4 regions of the Echinimonas agarilytica genome follow, and region 1 is predicted to be linked to each of the others. Evidence: predicted binding sites of a transcription regulator. Region 1 holds the regulator's gene; each other region holds the start of a gene.
The links. Region 1 encodes sigma-54, which starts transcription at its own class of promoters, with help from an activator protein. Its sites were predicted from a motif close to GTTGGCACGNNNNTNGNNT; they were not measured.

Region 1 (4,217 bases):
ATAACGTCGCAATAGAATCGAGTCATCGGCATCGAGATATAAAATAGTGGTGGGAACGGCTGTTTTAAGAACTTTAAGCAATTGCTCGATCTGAGCACGATCGTTCGGCAAGTTCCTCATGTCTAAGCTCACAGCAACGTTCTCGTGCTGGTTGTGCTGCATGGTGATCCAAGGCTTCAGAAGTTCGATGGGTAAATTGTCAACGCAATAGTACCCGAGATCTTCGAGAACCCTGAGCGCAATAGATTTCCCTGCTCCTGAACGACCACTAACGACGGTGAGCTTCATGTAAGAGTGCACTTTAATAAATGATTATGCGTTGATAATAACCTGATATAGGTCTTCAGCACTAGAGGCACATCTGAGCTGTTTTAAGGTATTTTTTTGACCTAATTTTTCAGCGACTAAAGCAAGAGTTTTGAGATGGTGTTTGCAGTCTTGCTCGGGCACCAGCATCGCAAACATAATATCGACTGGCTTTTTATCAATGGCGTCGAATTCGATTGGGGATTCAAATTGAACCAATATAGCGACGTTGCTGGCGTCAGACGGGAGTCTGCCGTGCGGAATGGCTATGCCATTTCCAATGCCGGTACTGCCTAGTTTTTCGCGTGCTAAAAAGCGCTCGAAAATTTCGTTTTCGGTGAGTCCTTGGAGATGCTTCGCTGCGATTTCACTTACGATTTCAAGTGCTCGCTTTTTGCTACTACATTGGACTGCACTGAAAGTGCAGTCCTTGGACAGGATACTTCGCATGTTCATGATTAATGCTTCTGCAATTTTTCCTTGTGGCGAATAACCTGCCGGTCGAGCTTGTCGACTAACGAGTCTATCGCCGCATACATACTTTCGCTTTCAGCGTTCGCAAATATTTCCGCTCCCGAGAGGTGAACGGTTGCTTCTGCAATCTGGCGAAGTTTTTCGACATTCAACACCACATGGACGTTTGTGATGTTGTCGAAGTGGCGCTCTAATTTGGCCAGCTTCTCTGTGACATAGTCACGTAAAGGAGGAGTAATATCAACATGATGACCGGTTAAGTTTAGTTGCATAGGCGTGTTTCCTCACTCAGTACTTGTTGTTACAAAAGACTTTTTCTTTGGTTGGATGGCGGAATATTGAGCGCTTCACGATATTTAGCAATCGTTCGGCGAGCCACATTAATTCCTTGATCCGAGAGTAGCTCAGCCATTTTACTATCGCTTAATGGCTTTGCCGGGTTTTCTGCTGCGACCAGCTTTTTAATCAATGCGCGAATAGCAGTGGACGAGCATTCGCCACCACTTTCAGTGCTCACATGGCTGGAGAAGAAGTATTTGAGTTCAAATATACCGCGTGGCGTGTGCATATACTTCTGCGTGGTCACGCGCGAAATAGTAGATTCATGCATGCCAACTTCTTCGGCCACATCATTGAGAACCATGGGTTTCATGGCTTCATCGCCGTACTCAAAAAAGTCGTATTGGCGTTTCAGAATGCAGTTTGAAACTTTCATAAGTGTTTCGTTACGGCTTTCTAAGCTTTTAATGAACCACTTGGCTTCTTGCATGTGTGAACGGATAAATTGTCCGTCAGAGGTGTTTCGAGCACCACGAGACATAGCTGCGTACTGCTCATTGACTCGAATTTTTGGCACTGCATCTGGATTCAATTCGACTTGCCAGACGCCGTTGCGCTTCATCACTGAAACGTCTGGAATGACGTATTGGCTATCTTCGACCACAATGGCACTGCCCGGACGCGGATTGAGGCTTTGGATCAAGCGCATCACTTCGCGAAGCTGGTCTTCTTTGAGTCGCGCTCGGCGCATCAATGTGCGGTAATCGCGACTTGCAAGTAAGTCCATGTGGTTGTTGATCACTAGCATGGCTTCTTTTAACCAAGGCGTGTCGGTGCCAAATTGACGCAATTGAATGAGTAAACATTCTTTGATGGAGCGAGAGCCCGAACCAATTGGGTCAAATAGCTGAATGCGTTTTAAAACGGCTTCAATTTCATCCAATTCAACTTCTGCATTACCTTGGCTTTCTAGAATATCTTCTGTTGTGACAGTGAGATAACCTGCATCATCAATGCCATCAAGAATAGTTCTGGCAATGGCACGATCTGTGTCTGTCATGGGAGTTAATTCAAGCTGCCATTCGAGGTGAGCATGCAATGAATCGGTGGTTTCACCTTGAAAGCTTTCATCATCCTCACGCATTGGGGCGGCTGAGGCCACAGGGGCTGCTGACACAACTTCATCCCAAGTTGTATCCATAGGCATTTCTTCCGAAATGGAATCTTGTTGCAGTGCTTCTGCAGTATCAACTGTACTACTATCTGCTTCAATACTGTCCAAGCTGACATCTGAATCTGCTGAAGATGAATTTTCTTCTTCGGATTGTTCAAGGAGTGGATTGCTATCCAAAGCTTCTTGAATTTCCTGTTGCAGATCTAAAGTCGACAATTGCAAAAGCCTAATGGCTTGCTGCAATTGCGGCGTCATAGTCAGCTGTTGGCCAAATTTAAGCTGGAGCGATGGTTTCATCTAGTCTCCGACTCTTCCTGTGTAACGGTGGCTGCAAAATGAGCAGTATCCGTGGGTTACGTTAAGCTACTATAGCTGGAATTGCTCACCTAAGTACACATCTCGAACGTGTTGATTTGCTAAAACTTGTTCCGGAGAACCTGTCGCAATCAATTCGCCATGTGACACGATGTAAGCGTACTCACAAACGGATAGTGTTTCACGAACGTTATGATCCGTAATTAATATCCCTAAACCTCGAGTTTTGAGGTGTTCAATGATCTTTTTAATATCCGATACTGAAATAGGGTCGACACCGGCAAAAGGCTCATCGAGTAAGATAAAACTGGGTTCAGCGGCAAGCGCTCGTGCAATTTCAACTCTGCGTCGTTCCCCCCCAGAAAGGCTCATGCCTTTGCTTTGGGCAATATGGCCAATATTAAATTCTTCCAGCAAAGAGTCGAGAGCTTCCTCTCGTTGCTCGGTAGAGAGGTCTTTGCGCGTCTCTAAAATAGCCATAATGTTGTCGCGTACACTGAGCTTGCGAAAAATGGACGACTCTTGGGGCAAATAGCCGATGCCTTTTCGGGCACGCTCATGCATGGGCGCCAAGGAAATATCTTCACCGTTGAGCTCAATAATGCCTTTTTCGGCTTGAACAAGCCCCACCACCATATAAAAGGTGGTGGTTTTACCTGCGCCATTAGGCCCCAGAAGACCCACAATTTGCCCTGGTTCAACTTTCAACGAAACATCTTTAACCACTTGACGGCGCTTGTAAGACTTTGCGAGATTTTTTGCTTCTAATAATGCCATGCAGACTATTTCTTTTGGTCGTCGAGTTGTTCTTGGACTTGATCTGGAATGAAGATCGTTGTCACGCGAGCAGAGCCATCGTCTTTGCTATCTGCTTCGAGTAATTGCTGTTCAAGGTTGTAGAGAATCTTGTCACCCTTTACCAAGCTATCTTCTTGAGTTAGTTGAGCTTCACCGGTGAGCAACAAAATACGTTCTCCAAGCTCATATCGAACTCGCAACGCTTGAGCATCCATTGCTTTGCCATTATCAAGGATTTGGCTGTAATTTGCAGGCTTTCCGTTCGCGACCAAGACTTGTTGGCCTTCTTCGGTTGCGTTCAAGATAGTCAGTGTATCTGCAAATATCTGCAATGTTCCTTGAGTCACTTTGACATCACCAATATACGTCACAACATTTGACTTCATATCAATGGTTTGCCGCTCTGATTCAATCACAACTCGTTCAGAGAAGTCGCTCTTTACGGCATAAGAAAAAGGACATATGGCTATTAATGCTGCGGCACTAATTCGCTGGAGTTTGTTCATAAAATGCTTCCACATCTTGCAGAATTTCTATGTCCTGCTTATTTAAATCTGCTTGAAGACCAACACCTTGCATCTCAATGTGTGGGCCAAGGGCGATGACTTTCTCATCAGTATGCATCTGATTGGAGTCAATTTCGAGCACCAGATAAGGTGTTGTAATTGTTTGAACTTGGCTTAAAGGATCGGTTGCTTTAATTGTAACAGAACCTTTGAGCTGCAATTGATCGAGCGCTTGATACAAGCTGCCTTCGCTGGCTGTGACTTTCCAAGCGGGGTCATCGCCAGACTCTTCGTTAAATACTGTGACTTCTGGGTTAGTAAATATGGTCATGTCGAGTGCTGAATAGGATTCCATTCGCTCGCCA
Region 2 (4,217 bases), 500 kb from region 1:
ATTTGCCGAATTGTTGCTAAGCCATTCGAATGTTGATGATTTGGTGTGTCGCTGTCGGGGGAATCGGTTCGCCCTGTTGGTTCACCAAATGCCGCATGCTCATGCCAGTCGACACATGGAGCAAGCTCTGAAAAAGATCTGCCACTCCATTTCAACCGAATTAGAGGTGTGTTGGGTACAGCAACCCATTTCTAATTGCACCAGTGCCGAAGCCTTGGTCCGCCAAAGTCATGCCAATTTGGATGCGCGCAAACATAATTCACAACTCGAGTCGATTCGCGCATGAGCCAGCCATACGTCAGCCGCAACGATAAAGTCATGCGACCGATCATTGCTGAATTGTTGTATTCATTGTTACAGCAACGCTCCTCCAATCCTGAAGCATACCTTGCAGGAACTCGGCTGTTCGCCAACCAATTTAGTCAACACGACCAGTTCATATCGCAAAGCCAACTCGATAAATTTATTGAACAAGCGCTTCATTGTGGCGATGCCGACTTACCTTTTTTACTTGGCCAGCATCTCATTTTAAGTGACGATACATTGGCGAAGCTGTTGCGTTATTGCCCAACAATAAAACAAGCAACGCAGCACATATCAACCTTTTATTCGCGCTGGAACCTGCCCATTCAATTGCGGGTGTTGAGAACTCATTCTCACGTTCACCTCGACATAATTAGCGAGTCTGCGCAGGCCAATTTAGCCAATTTCTATTTGAAGTTTGCCACCAGTGCAGTGAGTTTTTGGTTGCGTAATTATTGCGCTGAAGTGCAATGGCAACTGTCGTATCACCACGCTATAGCGTCGGTCCACAGTTACATCGGTTCCAACGCCACATTCGATCGGCAATTTTGTCGAGCCAGCATCAATATGCACAGTGTTAGCCAGCCCCATGAAATGGCCCCCAATACTGAATATCGGGCGATACAACAACAATGTAAACGCGAGCGTGTAGCGACTCACCATGTGCCTCATTTGATTCGAGTAACGCGCAGTTTTTGCGAGCGGCACCCTAACTGCCAGTTACATGACTTGGCTGATTATTTAGGTGTCAGCAATAGCACACTCAAACGCAGACTGAAGCACGAAAGCACCACATTTCAGAGCATTCAAGACGACACTTATCGATATTTAGCCATTTGCATGGTTCACGATTTAGGTTGGAGCAATCAGCAAGTGGCCAATCACTTTGAAATTAGTGATGTGAACAATTTTAGACGCGCATTCAAACGATGGACCGGCGTGACGCCAAGCCAACTCAAAGAAGCCTAAACAGTTAGTTAATTTCACACTTTATTCGTAAATATCACCAACATCATTTTCACAAAAACCCCCAAATAGAATATAACTAATTGATTAAAATCATAAAATAATATTTGGCACAGCCATTGCTCAATTCAGTGCAAGCAAGTGAAAGACTTCACCAAGGAGAAAAAAATGAAGCGCACTGTAATAGTTTTAGCGGGCAGCCTGATCATGTTAAGCACTTTGGCCGGTTGCGTTGTCTCGGTAAACGATGGCGATTGGGATTCTGAATTCGCCAATAGTCACGGCTGGCAACAACATCAAAAAGACAATCGCGCTGCGATTGCTAACCTCACAACATCCACCAGTTATGAGTCTATATTGGCAAATTTGGGAACACCCGACTTTACCGAAAATCTAAAGCAAGATGATGCTGAGTACCAAATTTTGTTTTACCAAACCAACACTAAGCACGGTGACGGAAAAATCACCAAAGACGAATGCACACCATTAGTGTTTAAAAACAGAGAACTCATTGGTTGGGGCGATACAGCCTTGGAACGTTTACAATAAAGCAGACATCAAAAAGGCCTGAATATCAGGCCTTTTTTACACGTAACGAAAGTACGTTAAACTAGCGCATCAACCCCGCGTAATACACTTTTTCGGCATTGCCTTGCTGCCCTGAAACAGCATACCAGTAATCAGCTTTAGCTTGATCTTGCGTGCACCCCAAGCCATTTTCATACATGTAGCCCAAGTCTATTTGCGCCATCACATCGCCTTGTTCAGCTGCAGACTGATACCAATTGAATGCCAGCTTTAGATCCTGCGGTACGCCTTTGCCATGCTCATAGCTCCAGCCTAAGTTTTGCTGAGCAATCACGTGTCCTTGCTGAGCTGCGTCCCGAAACAGTGATGCGGAACGGTGATAGTCTGCATCCACCCCCAATCCATCGGCATACAAAGAACCCAAGTTGTTTTGCGCATCAGCGTGGCCTTGTACCACTGCCTTACCATACCAATAGGCCGCTTGTTCAAAGTTTTGCTCAACGCCTAAGCCGTCGGCATACAAGGAACCTAAGTTGTTCTGGGCGGTTGCATCCCCAGCTAGAGCCGACTTCAAATAAAGCTCTGCGGCTTTGGTCTGATTGGATTCACCATTCACACCGTTTTGAAATATCCAACCGAGATCGTTCATTGCTGAAGGGTGTTGTTGTGCTGCTGCACGTTGATAATATTGCATGGCTAAATCCATATCTTGAGCGACACCGCGACCATTGGCATACATGACCCCCATGTGATATTGCCCATCGGCGTGATTCTGGTCGGCGGCTAATTGATACCAATTTGCGGCTTTGACGTAGTCAATTTCTACACCCAAACCTTGCGCATAATTGTGCCCCATCTGAATTTGTCGCAATGCATTGCTATCTGATTTCTGCAAGGGCGCAGACGATGACCCAAAATTGGAGATCACTAATGCTTGAGATCCAAAAGACAACAAAGACGCTAACACTAAAACATAATGAACACGCATATTCGTACCTACTATCGGTGACGAGCTGGCAAGATCGGAGAGGTGTATGGCGAATTAAGATGTCCACTTCTACCGAAGCTAGTCAGTTCCTTAACTAACTTGTGAGCAAATATGATTGCTCCCCATTGTGGTGCGAACAACAGCGCACAATTAGAGGTTAGAGATCTGAAGGCAAGAAGTGTATTACGACAAATTACAAGTCAGGCGAAACCTGCATCTTCGCTCAGGCCAATTAGTAATTTGCCAACATGAGTTCAGACAAGTGGCTACGTTCGGTAGAGCTTAGCTCGGTCAGCTGTACACCATGAACAATTTGTCCAGATGCATCCACTGAAGAGTTTCGGACTGCCCCCGGTAACGTCAAATGAGAATACTCATCTTTGAAGCGAATACGAATGTTGCTGCTTTCCGGTATGGGACGGTCAACCTTGGTTTCAATGCGGCAACCTTTGGTCGATAAGTCGATAATGGTACCCAATGACAATTTTTCTTTATGGTCGCCCCATTCAATATAACAACCAAACTGCACATGAATACGCTTTTGCTCGCGCATATTGGCCGATTCGATACGCTCAGGAAACTGCACAGTAAGCCAACGACGCGGCACTTTACATGCCATGCCTAACTGAGTTCTAAATGCCAGCAACTGGCATTGTCCTGACTCATTCACCATTCGAATCACTACAGGCTGCCCCGGTTCTAGCCGATGGTTCGCATCTTTCCAGCTTTGATCCGTGCCCAAGCGCAGCAATAACACATGAGGGTTGTCGATACCAATGAGTCGAGATTTCAGGCGGTATACATGGCTACCCGCAAGAACCTGAACATCCACAGGGCAATTGATTGGACATGCGAGTAGCGCTTTAGAAATTTGCTCGTGTTCTTCGTGGCGAGAGGTTTGAATCATTTGTGCACATCCGATGTGTCTTCTACAACCACTGACATTAACAAATATTTTACGTGGTTGACAAACAATACCGCCAGAGGCTGACATGGGTTTAAATTCACTGACCGAAATTTTAATTGACTGCAGTTAAATATTTAACCAACTTTATTTTACAAGTTTTTGTTTTAGTTATAACTTCAACAACGGGGTCCTTTGAATACCAAGGAGTGTACGTATGAGTTTAGAAAGTTTGATGAATACACGAGTCGTGTCGGTCACCATGGACGACACACTTGAGCACGTGAAAGAAATTTTTGAGAATGTCCGTTTTCATCATGTGCTCGTCATCGAAGATGACACACTGTGCGGCATTGTGTCTGATCGAGACTTATTTAAAGCACTCAGCCCGCACATTGGACTGGTCTCAGAAACGCCTCACGACAGAGCAACGCTGAGTAAAAAGGTTCATCAAATCATGACTCGACACGTCATCACCTTGACGCCCAATGATTCTGTTCATGATGCCATCTCACTGTTTAACCGGCA
Region 3 (4,217 bases), on a different contig from region 1:
ATTTGACGTCTCTGGCGGATGTTTATGAACTTACAGGCAACTCAGAAAAAGCCATTGAAGTGATCGAAGCAGATATGGGGAACTTTACAAATACCACCCCATCTCACTTGAAGTTAGCCCATTTGTACATGGGGACTGATAGCGCAAAATCAGCACAACACTATGAAGCGGTGTTAGCCGAAAACCCTGGTAACGTCATGGCACTGAATAACTTGGCTTGGCTGCACTTAGAGGAAGGTCAATTTGGCCCTGCCAAAGAATATTCTGAACGAGCTTATAAAGCGGCAGGGAAACACCCCGCAATTGCTGATACATATGGCTTTGCATTGCTTAAGACGGGCAACAGTGCAAAAGCATTGGAAGTTTTACAAACAGCATATGAAGCAGATAGCAGTAACCAAGAAATTGCCATCCACTATGCTGCGGCTCTAGTTGCTAACAGCCAAAAAACTCAAGCCAAGCAGGTTCTAAGCACCACGACTCCTCCTACAGAAGCACTGGAAACGCTTAAAGCGGAATTAATGAGCCAGCTATAAGCTGTGACACATTCTTAAGACCACAAAAAAGCCGCTTTCCAAGCGGCTTTTTTGTGGTCTTTGCATTTTTATTTAAATAAGCGTACCTGCCGAGCATCTACATCGTCCGAGTCCAGCTTGACACTAAGGCGCGCCTCCCGACCATCTTTTTCAATATGCTTATCGATCACGGCATACAACTTCTTAAACCCATCAGGCAAGGAACGATGCAGCATTTCAGCATTAATGTAATAAGGTGCACGCTTACCGTGATACTCGATGGCAGGCCCCAGTTGGCGAAATTTAACACCAATGAAAGCCATACTCCGTGCCAGACGAGGTTCCATCATTACAAAAGCATGTTTATGTTCACTGTGAATCGCCAATGATCCAGCTGCCAGATATAAACCAATCGCTAAGAATGGAAAACAGCGCAACTCTTCAGCAGAGTAGCTTGTTTCGTTAATAGCACCGGTAGCTGCGCCCTTGAAGCGGTCGGTATTACGACGCCTAAATTGAGCAGGTACTGCCAATCGGGATATTTCACAGATATCTTTACGCGCAAAGTCGCTTGGCTTTAAATCGGCCCCCTCAAAAGCATGAGCACAATACTTCTCAATCGGCAGCAACTCATCTTCTTCTTGCGGAGCAACCACCCGTACCGTTCCAGCATAATCTTTTGATGACCTGTGCTGCATCAAACAATAGCGGCTGTACTTGTCGAATTCATCCGATTCTTTAGCATCATCTCTAGGAGCCTCAAATTCGAGCTCCTCACAGTAAACTTGATGCCGAATACGGTATACAGCCGACACTGTATCTTTTCTATAAGCGACTTGGGGTAAGAGAAATTCTGAAAAGTGCTTTGCTATTCGGGTACCTTCACGATTAATCATAACTTTAATCGCAATGTTAACCAATGGTCCGATGATGGGCATGGCCGCGTACCGCTTGAGCTTTTTATTCATCTACCTGATGACTCCTACTTCCTTATGTTTCATATATTGTGGCATGTAATTGAGCTCATAAATGTTAAATACTTAATAACATTGTTAATTAACTGTAGCACTCGCAGAATTCGATCACTATTCGATGTCAAAATATTTTACAAGTTTTATACGCAGCTCACGACCAAAAACCAGAAGAATACAATTTACCCTTAATAAACAACACATTAAAAACTTGGCACGCACAATGCTTTAAGTTAACCGAGCATTAACAAATTTCTTGAAGAAGCAGTCACTGCTTCTCGAACTGACTAAAAAGATAGTGGAGTAAATTATGTTACGGAAAATAATGACAGCAGCATTCGCTTTAGCAGTAAGCGCTACAGCATCAGCAAGCGTGATCAACATTGGTGGCGTTGAGTTTGAACCAAGCGGCAACAACATTTCATCAGGTCAAGTATTCCAAGAATTGAATCCAGATGGTTCTTTCACTACTTGGGGTTTGATTGACGAAACTGATTATAACTGTGTTGGTTGTGAACTAACTTTCGTTGCATCTGCTGCAGGCGGCGCTAACGTTGTTGGCACTAAAGTAGACGGCGGTAATGTTTCAAACGCATATGCTTCTTTCAGCCTGAAAGTTTACGTTGATTATGCAGAAAACTTCTCTGCAGGTGATTCTTCTAAATCAGAAGACGGCGACCTTTGGTTGGAACTTGCTGGTCACTCAACTGACTTGACTGACTTAGGTTTTGCAGGCGTGATGGGTTCTTTCATCGGCGACTTGGCTACAATCAACGGTAACCCAATCTTCTTGTTGGGTCGCGGTATCTTAGACGTAGTTGGCGGCTTGGCTGCAAGCAACTTCGACACTGATACTCAGTTTGACGGTTCTGATCTTCAAACAACAGTTGCTTTCCCTAACAACAGCGTGACTGGTGGTGTAGTTGTTTCTGAAGGTACTGGTAGCTTCTCTGGCCAATCTATTCCAGAGCCAGCTTCTATCGCTTTGTTAGGTTTAGGTCTTTTAGGTTTTGCTGGCGCAGCTCGTCGTCGTAAAGCTTAATTCCTGACTCTACTTAGTCTCTCTGAAAAAGCCGCCTTTATGGCGGCTTTTTTGTGTCTAAAGCACGCGGCTAAGCTGCATTTCCTGAAAGGAACAACATCGAATTTATGCTATGTTGAGCAACAGCTTTCATGGCAAACATCAAACAGTGGCAAACACCTTCAAGGAAGAGAGTTCTTAGCGTGGCAGGTTTTATCAAGAAGTACTTAGTCGTCACAGGCATTCTGATTAACATCTCACTATTGTGGGTTGTATTCGCTAAGCCTGATTTTTACTGGGGTCTACAAAAGTCCGTTGAAAAAAATCTACGTAAGACCGCTCCCCCAGTAGCCAATGTTATCTTTGGAGAAGTCATCCGCTATTCACTTAAGGATGATCTAAAACAACTTGGATTTGATCAATGGAGCCCAAAACCCGCGCTTCCAACATCGTCCAACATCATTCGTTCCGATCAATTTAAGTCACTCCAAGCCGCTTCAAATGCATTATCAAGTGGCGATACTCTCCAGATCAGCCAAGGCACATATCAACAGGCATTTATTGTCAAAGCAAATAACGTCACAATTGAGGGGCTCGGACATGTTGTTTTGGAATCAGCCATCGTTGATGGAAAAGGCGCAATTGTTTCCAAAGCTAACAATCTCACTATCCGAAATATCGAATGCCGAAATATTAAAGCAAAAGCACAAAATGGCGCTTGTGTTCGGTTTCACGGTAAAAATTTATCGTTAGAGCATGTTTACTTTCATAGTGGCCAACAAGGCCTTCTGACATCAAATAAAGCCGGTAAGATCATCATTGAAGACAGTTGGTTTATTAACCTTGGAAAGAGTGGAAGAGCACATGGTATTTACGTGGGTAGCGATACGGAGCTCTATATTTCTGACTCGGTATTTTTAGGTGCCAAAGATCAAGGCCATGAAATCAAGTCACGCGCATCACGTACTCTGATTCAACGAAGCATTATTGCATCGCTATCAGGGTTCGACAGTCGATTAATTGATATTCCAAATGGTGGCGAGTTGTTTATTTTGGAATCGATACTTGAACAGGGCCCACGTTCAGTCAATGAAACGGCGATTGGTTACGGGCTAGAGGGTAAAAAATACTCATTAAACACAATCAAAATGCGTGACAACATCATCATTCTAGAGCGCGATGGTAAGAACAACTTACTGCATTTAAAAAATCCTGATACCGCAGTTGTGGCTTCATCCAATCTTGTTATCTCAAGCCAAACAACAAACCTGCCAGGCCTTAATTTTGTCTTTGACTCAAGAGCAGAGGCTAAATTAGCGCCATACCCTCATCTACCTCCCCTTCCCAAGCACCCATAAAAAAGCCCCGCCGAAATGGCGAGGCTCACTCAGTATTTTTAGAGGGCTATGTCAGCCCTACACATATGATTACAGTACGTCTACAGCGTTCAAATCTGAGAATGCTTGCTCTAAGCGAGTCACCATTGATACTTGAGCATGGCGCAACCAAACGCGTGGATCATAGTATTTCTTGTTCGGTGAATCATCGCCATCTGGGCTGCCGATTTGACCTTGCAAGAATGCTTCTTTGTCGATGTAGTATTCACGAATACCGTTCCAACAAGCCCACTGAGTATCTGTATCGATGTTCATTTTTATCACACCGTAACCGATAGACTCTTGAATTTCTTCTTGTGAAGAACCTGAACCA
Region 4 (4,217 bases), on a different contig from region 1:
ACCACCTTCCATATTCTCCATCCATACCGATGTGCGTTGTAAACGGTCGGCCGTGTGACAGTAGAACATCATGATGCGGTCAATGTACTTCAGTAATGTTTCGTCATCTAAGTCGGTTGCAAATAAGTCGCCATGACGTGGGCGCATACCGCCGTTACCACAGACGTATAGGTTCCAACCTTTGTCGGTTGCAATGACTCCAATATCTTTGCTTTGTGCTTCGGCACATTCGCGGGTACAGCCTGAAACAGCCATTTTCACTTTATGCGGTGAGCGCATGCCGCGGTAGCGCATTTCTAACAGTACTGCCATCGATACAGAATCGAGCATGCCGTAACGACACCACGAGCTACCCACGCATGATTTCACGGTACGTAGTGATTTCCCGTAGGCGTGACCTGTTTCGAAGCCCGCATCAACCAAGCGTTTCCAAATGTCTGGCAATTCGTGTAGCTGAGCTCCGAACATATCGATACGTTGACCGCCGGTGACTTTGGTATAGAGGTTATAGTCGCGCGCCACTTCACCAATGGTAATCAGACCTTCGGGTGTGACTTCACCGCCTAACATACGAGGTACAACGGAGTAAGTGCCGTCTTTTTGCATGTTGGCCAAGAATACATCGTTGGTGTCTTGAAGCGGTAAATGGTCGTCTTTTAAGACATACTCGTTCCACTGGGTGGCCAGCATAGAGCCAATGGCTGGTTTACAAATTTCACAACCATGACCTTGGCCGTGGTCGGCTAATAGATCTTGGAAGCTGGTGTATTTCTTCGCGCGGATAATGTCGAACAATTCTTGGCGGCTGTAGTCAAAGTGCGCACACAGGTTGTTATTGACCTCGACCCCCATTTTTTCCAATTCACAGTTCAATACTTGGCCGACCATGGCCACACAACCGCCACAACCTGTGCCTGCGCCCGTACAAGTTTTGAGGTCGCCAACGGTTTGGTTGCCGTCTTGAATGGCGGTGATCAAGTCGCCTTTGGTGACGTCTAAACACGAACAAATTTGTGCTGCGTCAGGCAGTGCTTCAACGCCCATGCCTCCGCCGGCTTCGCCGTCGATTGCAGGTAGAATTAGGGTTTCCGGATTTTCAGGCAAATCCATACCGGTGAGCATGATTGGCAGCAACGTACCGTAGTTGCTGGTGTCGCCCACCATCACTGCGCCGAGTAGTTTCTTGTTGTCAGAAGATACGATCAAGCGCTTGTACACTTGCTCAGCACCGTTGCTATACACGTAGCTTAAGCTGTCTGGTGTGTTGCCGTGAGCATCACCAATACTACCTACTTCAACACCTAGTAGTTTGAGCTTGGTGCTCATGTCAGCACCCTCAAAGGATTCGTCGCCACCGGTAATATGTGACACAGCTACTTTAGCCATGCTATAACCGGGAGCGACCAGACCAAAGATCCTACTTTTCCAGAGAGCACACTCGCCGATGGCGTAGATGTCAGGATCTGAGGTCTGGCACTCATTGTTGATGACGATGCCGCCGCGCTCACCTATTTCAAGGTCGAACTGACGTGCAAGCTCATCCTGTGGACGAATGCCGGCTGAGAACAGAATCATATCCGTTTCTAAGTGGCTTCCGTCCGCAAACTCCATGCGATAACGATGATCATCACCGTCCGAAATATTCTGTGTTGCTTTACCTGTGTGTACTTGTACACCCAGATCTTCGATTTTAGAGCGAAGTAATTGCCCACCCGCTTCGTCGAGTTGCACCGCCATTAAGCGTGGCGCAAATTCAACAACGTGAACTTCTAGCCCTAGATTTTTCAATGCATTGGCTGCTTCAAGGCCGAGCAAACCGCCCCCCACAACAACACCTCGACGACTTTGCTTTGCAGAGGCTGTCATTGCTTCTAAATCTTCAATGGTGCGATACACTAGACAATGAGGCTGATCGTTACCTGGAATCGGCGGCACGAACGGATAGGAGCCAGTGGCTAAAATGAGTTTGTCGTAAGACTCGACTTCACCATTTTCTGTGGTGATTGTTTTGTCGGTTTTGTTAATGCCTACGACTTTGTCGTTTAACAGATAACGTACACCGCGCTCGTCATAATACTCAGGTGTTGTCATCGCCAAATCATCAGCAGTGCTGCCTGAGAAATATGCGCTCAGTTGAACTCGGTCATAGGCTAAACGCGGTTCTTCTGAAAAAGTGACGATATCAAATTGGTCGCTAGCATCATCGCTTACTAAAGTATCGATGAATTTATGGCCGACCATGCCGTTTCCGACGACGATGATTTTTTGTTTGCTCATTTCTGGCCTCTAAAATTTGGTGTCTGAGGTATTAATTGTGTGCTGGCTCACTTAAGAATTTTGAATTTCACGTGCCGAAGCGAGGTGAGGGGTAAGCGGGTTGCATCATTGGAACCTGGGGGAGATAGAGGAGTAATCCCCATATCAATCGCACACTATTATTATGGTTAAAGCAAAAAGGAGGCCAAACTTATTTGGTGAGTCTGAATTAATATAAATGACATTAAAATTAGTCGTTTATATTGATTTCAAATGACTGGCAGCAAGCTGTCTGAGCGGACTTGCCTGCACAGTAAATTGTGATTTGTATTGTTTTGGTGCATGCGCTTTGCGTTGCGGTTGCACCAATGTGGGGATATTCCTTATCGGTGCAACCCTTGTTTATGGGGGAGTAGTATTGATTGAAGCTGTAAATAGCGCGAACTTCCCCTCACACAGAAGGTTATATTGAGTCGGCAGTGCAACCACAGCCTACAACGTCTTCGAGGCTTCCATTCACGTAATGTCCTTTTTGTGCACTATCAGCGCCATTGACCGAAAGCTTTCCTCCACCTGCATGCTGTGCTGACAGATTCAAATAAAATGGCGAGCTAGGTTCAATATTGAGTGTGACTTTTGAATCGGACTTGGAACGAATATAAACCCAAGGAATGGATAGGTTTTTACCTTGATGCGTGATCTTTGTGTCTGGCGTGTAGTCAGCTGCAAGGCCACTGATGAATATGGTTGGAGCCACTTTGCCGCGGGTATTGCTGAACAGTGCTAAATTGAAACCGCCCCGGTGCTTCTCGGTACCACGTTTTACCAATACGTTCTTGAGCGTAAATTTGGCAGGCTTTTTATTTGACCACCCTAATTGGAAAGGCGCGCCATTGCCGTTGTGTATGATGGTGACGTTTTCTACCTGCATGCCATCACGGTAGAGTTTGATGCTGTCGTCCCAAGTATTGATATAGCTATTGCTGATCCGACTATTGATACCGCCGCCAAAACCGTCGGAGTTACTGCGCAGATCCCGATCGCCACGCGTATGGATAATTTTAACGCGGTCTACATCTAAGGTGTGATTAATGGCTGTAATTGCGTAGGTTCGGGCATTTAAAATTTTCAGATTTTTAACTGTGTATATGGATTTCTTTGATGCTCTTGGCTGCACAGATATCGCCCCGTATTGCCATTTTTCGCAATCATGAACACGGTCGTCACCAGCCGGTCCTGATTTACAGCTAGTGGCTTTTTCGGGTTTTGCATTGGGGCCATGTGCCCAGCCAATCGTGCTGGTACCTTCAATAATGCTAGTATTCCAATCTTCACCTGCGATTACGCCTTCAGCGGTGAAGCGTAAGTGGCCATTCAGCGTGACGTTTTTCTTAATGAGTACTGTTTTTACCTGTGAGGGAATGTTCCAATAAAAATCGTCAATGATTGAATCGTCGCCGAATGAAACACTTTTGGTGATACTCAATGTTCCGGTGGCCTTATCCCAATGAGAATTACTGGCATTCAGTGCAGGGTGAACCCAACTGGGCGAAGCGAATGCCGATATCGAGACCAAGCTCATGATGACCAATAGGACTAATTTGTTCACAACTAAACTCCAAACAATACAAAGATGACAGTGAACGATCATCGGCGATCAGCGCGATGCTTGGCAGGGAACAATTGGGTGAATTAATGCTCTGAGAGCTTAGTTCTTTATAAATATAAGGTTCGGCCTACTTTTCCATCGCAGAATCGTAGCCCGAATGAAAGAAGCGGATATTAATGGCTACATATTTTGTCGGAATGAGTGGTAAAGCCGCCCTCTGTTTCGACAAACTTACCTTTGTGCGTCAAAAACTCAATGAGTGCATCGGCATCCATATTTTTCATTTTGCAGGTATGAAATACCGCATTGGCGCCAAAGCGTTCAACCATGGCTGATTTAAGGCTGTGTTGCG

Region 2: a site for sigma-54 is predicted at 1,376-1,394, ahead of NAF29_RS00735 (DUF3192 domain-containing protein). Genes of this name have one in related genera too.
Region 3: a site for sigma-54 is predicted at 1,697-1,715, ahead of NAF29_RS17850 (PEP-CTERM sorting domain-containing protein). Genes of this name have one in related genera too.
Region 4: a site for sigma-54 is predicted at 2,448-2,466, ahead of nirB (nitrite reductase large subunit NirB). Genes of this name have one in related genera too.

What each region holds. Positions count from the first base shown of each region.
Region 1 covers NZ_JAMQGP010000001.1:680,826-685,042, forward strand. The annotation lists gene rapZ (RNase adapter RapZ) at 1-288, opposite strand, end outside; gene ptsN (PTS IIA-like nitrogen regulatory protein PtsN) at 313-762, opposite strand; gene hpf (ribosome hibernation promoting factor) at 765-1,052, opposite strand; gene NAF29_RS02860 (RNA polymerase factor sigma-54) at 1,082-2,530, opposite strand; gene lptB (LPS export ABC transporter ATP-binding protein) at 2,600-3,325, opposite strand; gene lptA (lipopolysaccharide transport periplasmic protein LptA) at 3,331-3,852, opposite strand; gene lptC (LPS export ABC transporter periplasmic protein LptC) at 3,830-4,217, opposite strand, start outside.
Region 2 covers NZ_JAMQGP010000001.1:178,288-182,504, reverse strand. The annotation lists gene NAF29_RS00745 (GGDEF domain-containing protein) at 1-286, shown strand, start outside; gene NAF29_RS00740 (helix-turn-helix transcriptional regulator) at 283-1,272, shown strand; gene NAF29_RS00735 (DUF3192 domain-containing protein) at 1,438-1,818, shown strand; gene NAF29_RS00730 (tetratricopeptide repeat protein) at 1,880-2,785, opposite strand; gene NAF29_RS00725 (flagellar brake protein) at 3,018-3,692, opposite strand; gene NAF29_RS00720 (CBS domain-containing protein) at 3,907-4,217, shown strand, end outside.
Region 3 covers NZ_JAMQGP010000011.1:107,116-111,332, forward strand. The annotation lists gene prsT (XrtA/PEP-CTERM system TPR-repeat protein PrsT) at 1-536, shown strand, start outside; gene NAF29_RS17845 (PEP-CTERM/exosortase system-associated acyltransferase) at 605-1,483, opposite strand; gene NAF29_RS17850 (PEP-CTERM sorting domain-containing protein) at 1,797-2,528, shown strand; gene NAF29_RS17855 (right-handed parallel beta-helix repeat-containing protein) at 2,711-3,865, shown strand; gene fbaA (class II fructose-bisphosphate aldolase) at 3,935-4,217, opposite strand, start outside.
Region 4 covers NZ_JAMQGP010000010.1:126,624-130,840, reverse strand. The annotation lists gene nirB (nitrite reductase large subunit NirB) at 1-2,277, opposite strand, end outside; gene NAF29_RS17120 (glycoside hydrolase family protein) at 2,720-3,865, opposite strand; gene NAF29_RS17115 (YecH family metal-binding protein) at 4,039-4,217, opposite strand, start outside.